Regions from separate parts of the Enterococcus sp. AAFC-DPL-5182 genome, predicted to be linked through region 3. Evidence: predicted binding sites of a transcription regulator. Region 3 holds the regulator's gene; each other region holds the start of a gene.
What was found. The regulator LexA, encoded in region 3, represses DNA repair genes until DNA is damaged. The targets are predictions, from matches to a motif close to CNAACANNTGTTNG.
Positions count from the first base shown of each region.

Region 1: AC4BB7_RS11600 (Y-family DNA polymerase) is a predicted target of LexA. The motif match lies at 1,324-1,337, and genes of this name have one in related genera.
Region 2: AC4BB7_RS11205 (ATP-dependent DNA helicase) is a predicted target of LexA. The motif match lies at 1,886-1,899, and genes of this name have one in related genera.

Region 1 is NZ_CM177101.1:2,485,114-2,488,670, forward strand. It holds gene AC4BB7_RS11600 (Y-family DNA polymerase) at 1-1,285, opposite strand, end outside; gene AC4BB7_RS11605 (AI-2E family transporter) at 1,550-2,593, shown strand; gene AC4BB7_RS11610 (DUF5067 domain-containing protein) at 2,874-3,389, opposite strand; gene AC4BB7_RS11615 (serine/threonine-protein kinase) at 3,497-3,557, opposite strand, start outside.
Region 2 is NZ_CM177101.1:2,397,772-2,401,328, reverse strand. It holds gene AC4BB7_RS11215 (Bax inhibitor-1/YccA family protein) at 1-389, shown strand, start outside; gene argJ (bifunctional glutamate N-acetyltransferase/amino-acid acetyltransferase ArgJ) at 628-1,785, shown strand; gene AC4BB7_RS11205 (ATP-dependent DNA helicase) at 1,930-3,557, shown strand, end outside.
Region 3 is NZ_CM177101.1:1,975,393-1,978,949, reverse strand. It holds gene AC4BB7_RS09095 (thymidylate synthase) at 1-609, shown strand, start outside; gene AC4BB7_RS09090 (dihydrofolate reductase) at 628-1,128, shown strand; gene lexA (transcriptional repressor LexA) at 1,199-1,819, opposite strand; gene AC4BB7_RS09080 (DUF896 family protein) at 2,152-2,394, shown strand; gene tkt (transketolase) at 2,493-3,557, shown strand, end outside.

The DNA.
Region 1 (3,557 bases), 510 kb from region 3:
CCATTCCCCCAGCGTGTCCACCAACTAATGATGCTCTTGAAATTGCTGTACCGCCAGATGAAACTGAACTTGCATGAACCAGCGAAACATAGCCAAAACGTTGACGAATCTCATCAATCAGCTGATCTAACTTTAGTTCTTTTAATTGTTCATCCGGCTCATGAAATAAATCCAGTTGTACATAAGTATTATAATTCAGTTTGGAATAAGTAATCCCAATATGTCGTACTTCCTCACCGTGCCAGTGCTGTCTAAATATCATTAGACAGTATTCAATCAATACTTTACTGCTATTCGTCAGCGGGACTTTCATTTGCCTTGAAAATCCTGTGCCCCCTGCCTTACTAGCTCTTGAAAATCCGATAGATAAATGAACACATTCAGTCTGACAATGCGCTTTCCTCAGTCTAGCTGCCACTTGCTCTGCCATTTCCCGGATCACAACTTCAATCTCATCTTGTCTCAAGTAATCTCGCATCAAAATCTGAGAATTATTGTATGATCGTTCTTCTGGGATATATTTTTCGGATAAGCGGCTTCGATCGATGCCGTGCGCATGAGCATACAACTGTTCTCCGATGATTCCTAGGTTTCTTTTAAGACTATTCAAATCAGCATGAGCCAAATCGTAAATGGAACGAATCCCCAGATTATTTAAGCGTTTCGCCAGTCGCTGACCTATTCCCCACATTTCAGTCATGGGATCGATTGTCCAAACTTTTTCAGAAACATTCTCATAATGCCATTCAGCTACTCGTTGCTCATTGTGCTTAGCTTCAATATCCATAGCTAATTTGGCTAACAAAGGATTATCACCAATCCCGATCGTAATCGACAAGCCAGTTTCTTTTTTGATTCTTTGCTGGATGATTTGTGCTAGTGCCATGGGTGTTTGTCCAAACAATCTCCAACTAGCTGTCACATCTAAAAACGATTCATCGATCGAATAAATATGTAAGTCTTCTTCTGCTACATATTCCTTATAAATTGCATTGATTTTCATGTTTTCCTTGATATACTCATTCATTCGTGGCGGGACAATCACTAGATCTGGGTGATTTGGTACATCATATTTGCGTGTTACATTCGTGATGCCAAGGACTTCTTTGGCTTTCGGAGAAGAAGCTAAAACTAAGCCACCAGTATTTTCAGCATGACTCATCACGACCAACATTTTTTCCATCGGATCGTACTCTCTAGCGACACACTCAACTGAAGCATAGAAGGATTTTACATCAATACAAAAAATCACTCTTCTAGGTTCTTTTTCATAATCAAAAAACATAGTAACCCTCTCCTTGGTTTATTTCATAACCAATTATACGAACATACGTTCCTTTTGTAAAGGGGAACAACTTTTTAAATTTTTGACTGATAAAAAATAATTTTTTTAGAATTATAAAGGAAACTGCTATCTTAATATGCAAAAAAGCATTATAGTTATCTTAATATGTACTATTATTAAGAGTATAAGGTGAGTCTTTGCTCTTATTGATTTGTTCCCTTATATGTAAAGGATACAAATCATTCATTACAAGGAGTGAAAGCCATGTCGATTTATGAAAAGTTTATTCAAAATGAGCGATTAAGACGTTTTTTCGTTTTAGCTGTTGTTATCTTTATTTTATTTTTAGCTAGAAGCATGATCACAATGATTTTATTAACTTTTATTTTTACGTTTTTAGCACTTCATTTCGTAAAATTTGTTCAGCGTTTTTTAAAAATACCGTCGCTCATACTTGTTTTAGCAACCTATTCTTTGATTGTCTTTTTAGTTTATCTGGCTATAACAAAATATGTGCCAGTTCTGATTCATCAAACAGTCCAAACGTATAATTCTGTTGTACATTTTTATCAAAATCCAACTGATAGTCACAATCAATTATTGATGATAATTAATGAATATATAGAAAAATCTAACTTGATGACCCAAATTCAAAATGGTGCAAGTACGCTCTTACGTTATATTCAAGATATCGGTTCTATTGGACTTTCCTTTGTCCTCTCTTTTATTTTAAGTTTCTTTTTTATGATCGAGAAAAAACAAATGGCAGAATTTTCTAAGTTATTTTTAAAGAGTGATTTTGACTGGTTCTTTCAAGATATTTACTTCTTTGCAGATAAGTTTGTGAATACCTTTGGCGTCGTGATGGAAGCTCAATTTTTTATTGCTGTTGTTAATACTGGTATTACAACGGTTTGTCTGGCTTTGATCGGTTTTACTCAATTACCAAGTTTAGCAATCATGATTTTTATTTTGAGTTTGATTCCCGTTGCAGGTGTGATCATTTCTTGTATTCCACTAAGTTTTATTGCTTATTCTGAAGGCGGCATCAATGATGTTATCTATATTTTAGTCGTCATTATTGTTGTCCATTTACTCGAGTCTTATGTATTGAACCCTAAATTTATGTCTAGTAAAACAGATTTACCGATTTTTTATACCTTCGTCATTTTATTGATCAGCGAGCGACTATTCGGTGTTTGGGGATTGATTGTCGGCATTCCAATTTTCACTTTCTTTTTAGATATCTTAAAAGTTAAACCAATCCATTCCGACATCGATAAACTCCCTAATTCGTCAAATGAATAAAAAAAGAAAGTGAACGACTGGAGATAATCCAGACGTTCACTTTCTTGTGGCTTTGGCTGTTTTCGTATTTGGAAAATCAGTCAGGCAGCAAAGACTAATTGATTTCGGACCAAATAACTCTATCTTAACTAGCTACCTGTTCCAATAAACCCAATACACGGCCATATATAAGGAATATTATCCAATTCCTTTGCTCCCTTTGAAGCTAAAAACTAGTCATTTTCTACTGAGAAAAATGCTAGCTGAACCACCTTTGTTCAACCCTTTTGAAGATTTCAAATTACTGTAAGATAAACTCTTTTGTCAATTTCACTTTATCACTGAATAATTTCGTTGCTTCAACCGATACTGGTGTTGTCATGTCCGTTAACTTATAAGGAACTTTTAAATTCAGTGTTGCTCCTGGTTGAATCTCAGTCATTGAATCTACATACCCAGATTCTGACATAATTGCTAACTGCAACGCAATACCATTTTGAAAAGCCTTCGTTGTGATCGACGTTAAAAACATTGCATTTTTATCGCTGTTATTCGTAAATTCATAATCGATCACACCTACGTCTTCTCCGTTGTAATCTTTTGCAAACGATAGTTCCTTGATAGCAACGTGATAATCTCCTAAATCACCAGCATCTGTTTCAGCAGGAACTTCTGATTCTTGTTTTTTAGTAACCTTACTTGTCGTTGCCTCTTTTTTTTTCGTTGTATCTTCTTTAGAATCAGAACCCATATTAGCTAGAACACCACCTACTACTAAAACACCGACACCGATCAAAATAATTTTCTTCACGTTCATTTTTTTGTCTCCTTTGTTATTTAGTCCGTTAGTACACATTTATACTACTGAATAATCAAAGAAGAATCTTATGCATTTTGCATAGTGATAAGTAGATAGTCGGTCAACTACCTTTTCGCTCCACCATTGGTCACTAGAAGATATAACCAAAAAAAAATCAGCCAGCCA
Region 2 (3,557 bases), 420 kb from region 3:
TAGCGATGTATACAGAAGGCACGATTGTAACGGCCTTTGTTAGTGCAGCTGCTACATTTGGCGGTATGTCGTTGATCGGTATTTTTACTAAACGAGATCTTTCAGCAATGGGACACGCAGCATACAGCGCTTTGATCGGTTTGATCATCGCCATTTTCCTAAATGCTTTTGTTTTAAAGAGTGAACCCGTTGACTATTTGATTTCAATTTTGATGGTCATTATCTTTGCTGGAATCACAGCATACGATAACCAAAAAATTCGTACTTTATATACGCAAACTGGTGGACAACCAGGAACGGGTATCGCTGTATTCATGGCGTTACAATTATATCTTGACTTCATCAATTTATTCATAGCATTCTTGCGTATCTTTGGTAAAAATAATTAATAAAGTGATAACTATGAAGCATCCAGATAAATCTGGATGCTTTTTTTGTATAAAAATGATCTGGGAATACAATTTTATGCGAAAACGAGTGTTTATTTTGCATAAAAAACCTTTATATTGGTATTTTTTGATATAAAATCCATTGACTATTACCGCTCTTTGATTTATACTTTTATAAAATTGAGAAACAAAGTTCTATATTGAATATAAGTTGATCATGTACGGGAAGGTGTTATTGATGGGGAATTTTGAAAACGTACCAAAGGGATTTAGGTTTTATGGAACGCATGTTGGAATCAAGAAAAAAAGAAAAGATTTTGGGTTGATCGTGGCTGATGATGTTTGTCACGCTGCAGCAGTTTTTACAAAGAATACATTTTGTGGCGAATGTATACCTATCGGGAAAGACCATGTGAAAAATGCTGAATTACAAGCAGTTGTAGTGACGAGTGGTATCGCCAATGTTGCAACTGGGATAATAGGGAGAGAAAATGAATACAAAATTTTAGACTGCTTATCAGATAAGCTAATGATTAAAAAAGAGAATATTCTGCCTTCCTCTACAGGGATGATTGGACCTCAATTACCAATCGATGTTATTGAGGACTTTTTAGAAACAGAATCGATCGACCTCAAAGAAGACTATGAAGATTTCGCCCATGCTATTTTGACCACAGATCAACGAATCAAAGTTCGTAGCTTAAAAATTGGTGCTGCAACTATTTTAGGCATTGTCAAAGGCTCAGGAATGATTGAACCCAATATGGCAACGATGTTAGCCTATATTGTAACAGATGCAAAAATTGAGAAAGAAGAGATTCATTCTATGTTGAAAGTAGCTGTTGACCAATCTTTCAACACGATCAGCATCGATACAGATACAAGCACTAGTGACACTGTAGCGCTTTTAGCCAGTGGCCATTATGAAATCAAAACGAGCGAATTACAAAAGGCGTTGAATCAAATTTGTAAGGAATTAGCTTTAGATGTGGTAAAAGACGCTGAGGGTGCTACGAAGACAATGTTTGTCACAGTGAAAAATGCTGAAACCAAGGAGCAGGCAAAAAATGCTGGGAAATCAATCATCAACTCTCCTTTAGTGAAAACTGCATTATTTGGTAACGATCCTAACTGGGGTCGAATTGCAATGGCCCTTGGTAAAACCGACGGCTTGATGTTTGACCAGAATAAAGTTGAAATTTTTTATGGAACATACCCGATTTTTTCAAATAACAAGGAAAAAACACAAAATATCGATCAAATCACAGAGTACATCGAACAAAATGAAGATATCTATTTAACGGTAGATTTACATCAAGGAGTAGAAAATTTTGAAGTGATTGGCTGTGATTTAAGTTATGAATATGTCAAAATAAATAGTGATTATTCCACTTGATATATGTTGTGAATTGGTGATCTTTTAACTAAATGAAACAAGGAGTTTTCATAAGGAGAGGACAAAGTAGTTGTATTTTGTTCTCTCCTCTTTCATTTTGCGAATGTATGTTCTATAATAAAAGCAGGATAGGTGGAGTTGAACATGCAGAATACGCAAAGAATCGCAGTCCGCAGATTAGTGGAGTTTATTTTACGCAGAGGCAGTATCGATGCTCGGCATACAAGTGAACACACCGCATTAGAAGGTGCTAAGATTCACCGGAAGCTTCAAAAGAAAGCTGGTGAAAATTATCAAAAAGAAGTTAAATTAGCCATTAACATAGAATTGAATCATCAAGCATACATAATTGAAGGTCGAGCGGACGGTATTTTTATTGATGATAAAAAACGGACAGTGATTGACGAGATCAAAACATCGGAACCAGCATTTTCTGATTTGTTAGAAGAACAAATAGACATGTATTGGTATCAAGTGATGTGTTATGGACATATTTATTGTCAGCAAGAGGACTTGGAGTCAATTACATTACAGTTGACCTATTATCAAACAACAACGGACGATATTACTCGCCAAGAAAAAGAATTTAGCAAAGAAGAACTAGAAGAATTCTTTGATGACTTGACCAAAAAATACGAACAATGGTTGATCTTTAGGGCAAATTGGCGTAAAATTCGGAATCAGTCTTTACAGAATTTATCTTTTCCTTATGGAGACTACCGAGCAGGACAAAGAGAATTAGCAGTAGCAGTCTATAAAACAATTTTAAGTGATAAAAAGCTTTTTGTTGAAGCACCGACTGGAACAGGTAAGACCATTTCAACCTTATTTCCAACCTTAAAGGCAATCGGTGAAGAACAAGCCGAAAGAGTTTTTTATTTAACTGCTAAAACGATTACGCGCCAAGTGGCAGAAGATGCAGTAGAAGCAATGAAACAAAAGGATATGAAATTAAAAAGTGTGACGCTAACAGCTAAAGATAAGATTTGTTTTTTGAGTGAGCGGAATTGTACGCCAGAAGCTTGTCCTTTTGCGAATGGTTATTATGATCGTTTGAATGAAGGACTCTGGGATTTATTAAATAATGAACATCAATTTACCCGTGAAGTTATTGAATTTTACGCACGAAAGCATACGTTATGTCCATTTGAATTATCGTTAGATGTTAGTCTGTGGTGCGATTTAGTGATCTGTGATTACAATTATTTATTTGATCCAGTTGTCTATTTAAGACGTTTTTTTGAGGACCAGACTGAAGTCAAAGAGAATATTTTTTTGGTAGATGAAGTGCATAACTTAGTCAATCGTTCACGGGAAATGTATTCAGCGGAGCTATCTAAAAATAAGCTATCCGCATTGAAACAAACACTTGATAAAAAACAGACCAAACTGGTTCGGGCACTTAGCAAAATCGAAAAAGAATTTGATAAAATCAAACAGATCTGTGAGGAAGAAGGAAAAGAATTTCTACATCAACATGGACCAATTGATTCTCTAGTTAAAGCGGCTTATTCATTAGCTGAAAAAATCAAAGAGTGGCTTCCGGAAAATCAAGATCATATTGAGCTGAATCAAGTCTTATCTGTTTATTTTGAATTGTTGAATTATACTAAAATCAGCGAAGGATATGATGATCATTATTGTACGTATGTAAATTGTCAGAATCATGACATCATCGTGAAACAATTTTGTATTGATCCAAACTATTTATTACAACAAAAACTAGATAAAGGGAAAGCCAGCATTTTATTTTCGGCAAGTCTAACACCGCT
Region 3 (3,557 bases):
AAGAAAAGCTATGAAAAAGAACATAAAGAATTCTGTAATAAAATTTTATCGGATGATATTTTTGCTGAGAAACATGGTGAACTAGGCAATATTTATGGAGCTCAGTGGCGCCATTGGGAAACCAAAGACGGTAGTTTCATCGATCAACTAAAAAATGTTATTGAAATGATAAAAAAAGCGCCTGATTCAAGACGTCTGATCGTGTCTGCTTGGAATCCAGAAGATGTTCCATCAATGGCTTTGCCGCCGTGTCATACAATGTTTCAATTTTATGTGAATGATGGTAAACTAAGTTGCCAGCTGTATCAACGCAGTGGAGACGTTTTTTTAGGTGTTCCTTTCAACATTGCCAGTTATGCTTTATTAACGCATTTAATTGCTCATGAAACAGGTTTAGAAGTAGGCGATTTCGTGCATACATTAGGAGATGCACATTTATATACCAACCATGTTGATCAAATGAATGAACAACTTACTCGAGAGATTCGATCTTTTCCTACGATAAAATTGAATCAAGAAAAAAAATCTGTTTTTGATTTTGATATGGAAGATATTGTTATAGAAGGATATGATCCGCATCCAGCAATCAAGGCACCGATTGCCGTTTAATTTGAAAGGAGTTTCCTGATGCTAGCAGCCATATGGGCACAAGATGAAAAAGGGACGATCGGTAAAGAAAATCGATTACCTTGGCATTTGCCAAATGATCTGAAATTTTTTAAGCAAATGACTGAAGACAACACGATTGTTATGGGAAGAAAAACTTTTGAGGGAATGGGAAGCCGCCCACTGCCGAATCGTCAGACGATCGTCCTGACAAGAGACAAAGGATACCGTGCAAAAGGGGTCATTGTATTTCATACGATTGATGAAGTTCTAGATTACGCTAAAACTTTTGCTGGGATTACATTTATTGCAGGTGGTTCAGCAGTGTATGAGGACTTTTTACCTTATTGTGATGTGCTGTATCGTACAGTGATTCATCATATATTTGATGGTGATACGAAATTTCCAACTGTTGCTTGGGATGATTGGACATTAATCAATTTAAGTGAAGGATCTAAGGACGAAAAAAATAGTTATGAGTATCAGTTCGAGACATATCAGCGTAAAGTAGCAGCTGATTAAAACGTTAATGAGGCTTATTCGGAGGAATAACAAAAAAAACATACTATTGCTAGTATGTTTTTTTTGTTATTTAAATATGATTGCGGTATAAACCAACAACTTTACCTAAAATACTCACATTACTTAAAATAATTGGATCTAGCGCATCATTTTCAGGTTGTAAACGAATATGATCTATCTCTTTAAAAAATCGTTTGCAAGTAGCTTCATCTTCATCAGTCATGGCAATGACGATGTCACCATTTGATGCAGAGCTTTGTTTACGGACAATTACTTGATCACCATCCAAAATCCCTGCGTTGATCATACTTTCACCTCTGATAGTCAGCATAAACAGAGCATTTTCTTCTGCTTTTAAATCAGGAGGAAGAGGGAAGAAATCAGAAGCTTCTTCTACAGCTAAGATAGGTTCCCCAGCGGTAACAACTCCGAGCATCGGGATAACTGTTGGTTTAACACCAATTTTATCCAGGCCGTCCGCTGTTAATTCAATTGCTCTTGGTTTAGTGGGATCACGTAAAATCAACCCTTTTTTTTCTAAACGGGCTAAGTGTCCATGAACAGTAGATGTTGAAGAAAGATCAACCGCCTTACCAATTTCTCTAACGGTCGGGGGATAGCCTTTCAGTTCGACTTGTTCGTATATATATTTTAAAACCTCGACTTGCCTTGTGTCTGTACGTTTCACCAAAACCCGCACCTTCTTTCAATTTATAATTTTAGTGTACCATAGTTTTATATAGGAATCAAACAGGCGTTCGTATTTTTTTGAAATAAGTACTGTTAGGGCAATTTTTGTATAGAATAGGCGGTTTTGTTTCTTTTTTATCTAAGAATATAGTTGTATTTTTTGTGTGCATCTTATAAGATAGACATGGAATGTAAACTTGTCTAGCTATATGGGATAGCAATAAGCTCGATTTTTTATAAAAATAGAATATGACTGCGAAAAAGTATTACAGAACTATTTTTATCTGAGCGCTGAGCGAGCCTATCTAGTTTTTAAAATAAGGAGGTATGACTATGTTATCGTCTGAAAAAATGAACCGAATCAATGAACTTGCTAAAAAGGCAAAAGAAGGTGAATTGACTGAGAAAGAAAAAGCAGAACAAAAAGTACTTCGTCAAGAATATTTAGCTGCTTTTCGCGGTGGTATGCGTCATCATATCGAGGGAATGAAAGTGGTTGATCCTAAAGGAAATGATGTAACGCCAGAAAAATTGAAAGAGATCCAGAAAGCTAAAGGATTGCACAATAGGAAATAATTTTAGTTTTTTTTACTAAAAGTAATTGCTTTCATAAACGAAATACGATAAAATATAGTTAATAAAGGTAAAAAAAACCTAAATAGGAGATGATTTTTTTGTTCGACAACACTGATCAGTTAGGCGTCAATACAATTCGCACACTAAGTATCGAAGCAGTACAAAAAGCAAATTCAGGACATCCTGGATTACCAATGGGTGCTGCACCTATGGCCTATGCGCTTTGGACAAAGCATTTAAAAGTAAATCCAAAAACATCAAGAAATTGGGTAGATAGAGACCGCTTCATTCTATCTGCTGGTCATGGTTCTGCAATGTTGTATAGTCTGCTTCATTTAGCAGGATACGGTGTATCGATGGATGATCTGAAAAGTTTCCGTCAATGGGATAGCAAAACACCCGGACATCCTGAAGTTCATCATACAGATGGTGTTGAAGCAACGACTGGTCCTTTAGGACAAGGCATTGCAATGGCTGTTGGTATGGCAATGGCTGAAGCGCATACTGCTGCGACTTATAATCGTGATAGCTTTCCAGTAATCGATCACTATACTTATGCACTATGTGGTGACGGTGATCTGATGGAAGGTGTTTCGCAAGAAGCTAGTTCAATGGCCGGACATATGAAGCTAGGTAAGCTGATCGTGTTATATGATTCAAATGATATCTCATTAGATGGACCAACATCAAAAGCATTTACAGAAAATGTTGGGGCTCGCTACGAAGCATATGGTTGGCAACATATCTTAGTGAAAGATGGTAATGATTTAGAAGAAATTTCAAAAGCAATCGAAGCAGCAAAAGCTGAATCCGATAAACCAACATTGATAGAGGTCAAAACAGTTATCGGTTATGGCGCTCCAAAAGAAGGAACATCTTCTGTTCATGGCGCACCAATCGGAGCAGAAGGAATTACTGCTGCTAAAGCCGTTTATGGTTGGGAATATCCTGATTTTACAGTTCCAGAAGAAGTTGCTGCTCGTTTTAAAGAAACAATGGTAGACGAAGGCGGAAAAGCCGAAGACAAGTGGAATGAAATGTTTGCCAATTACACAAGAGAGCATCCTGAATTGGCTAAACAATTCAAACAAGCCTTCTCTGATGAGCTTCCTGAAAATTGGGATAGTGAACTACCAACTTATGAAGTAGGTTCAAGCGCAGCT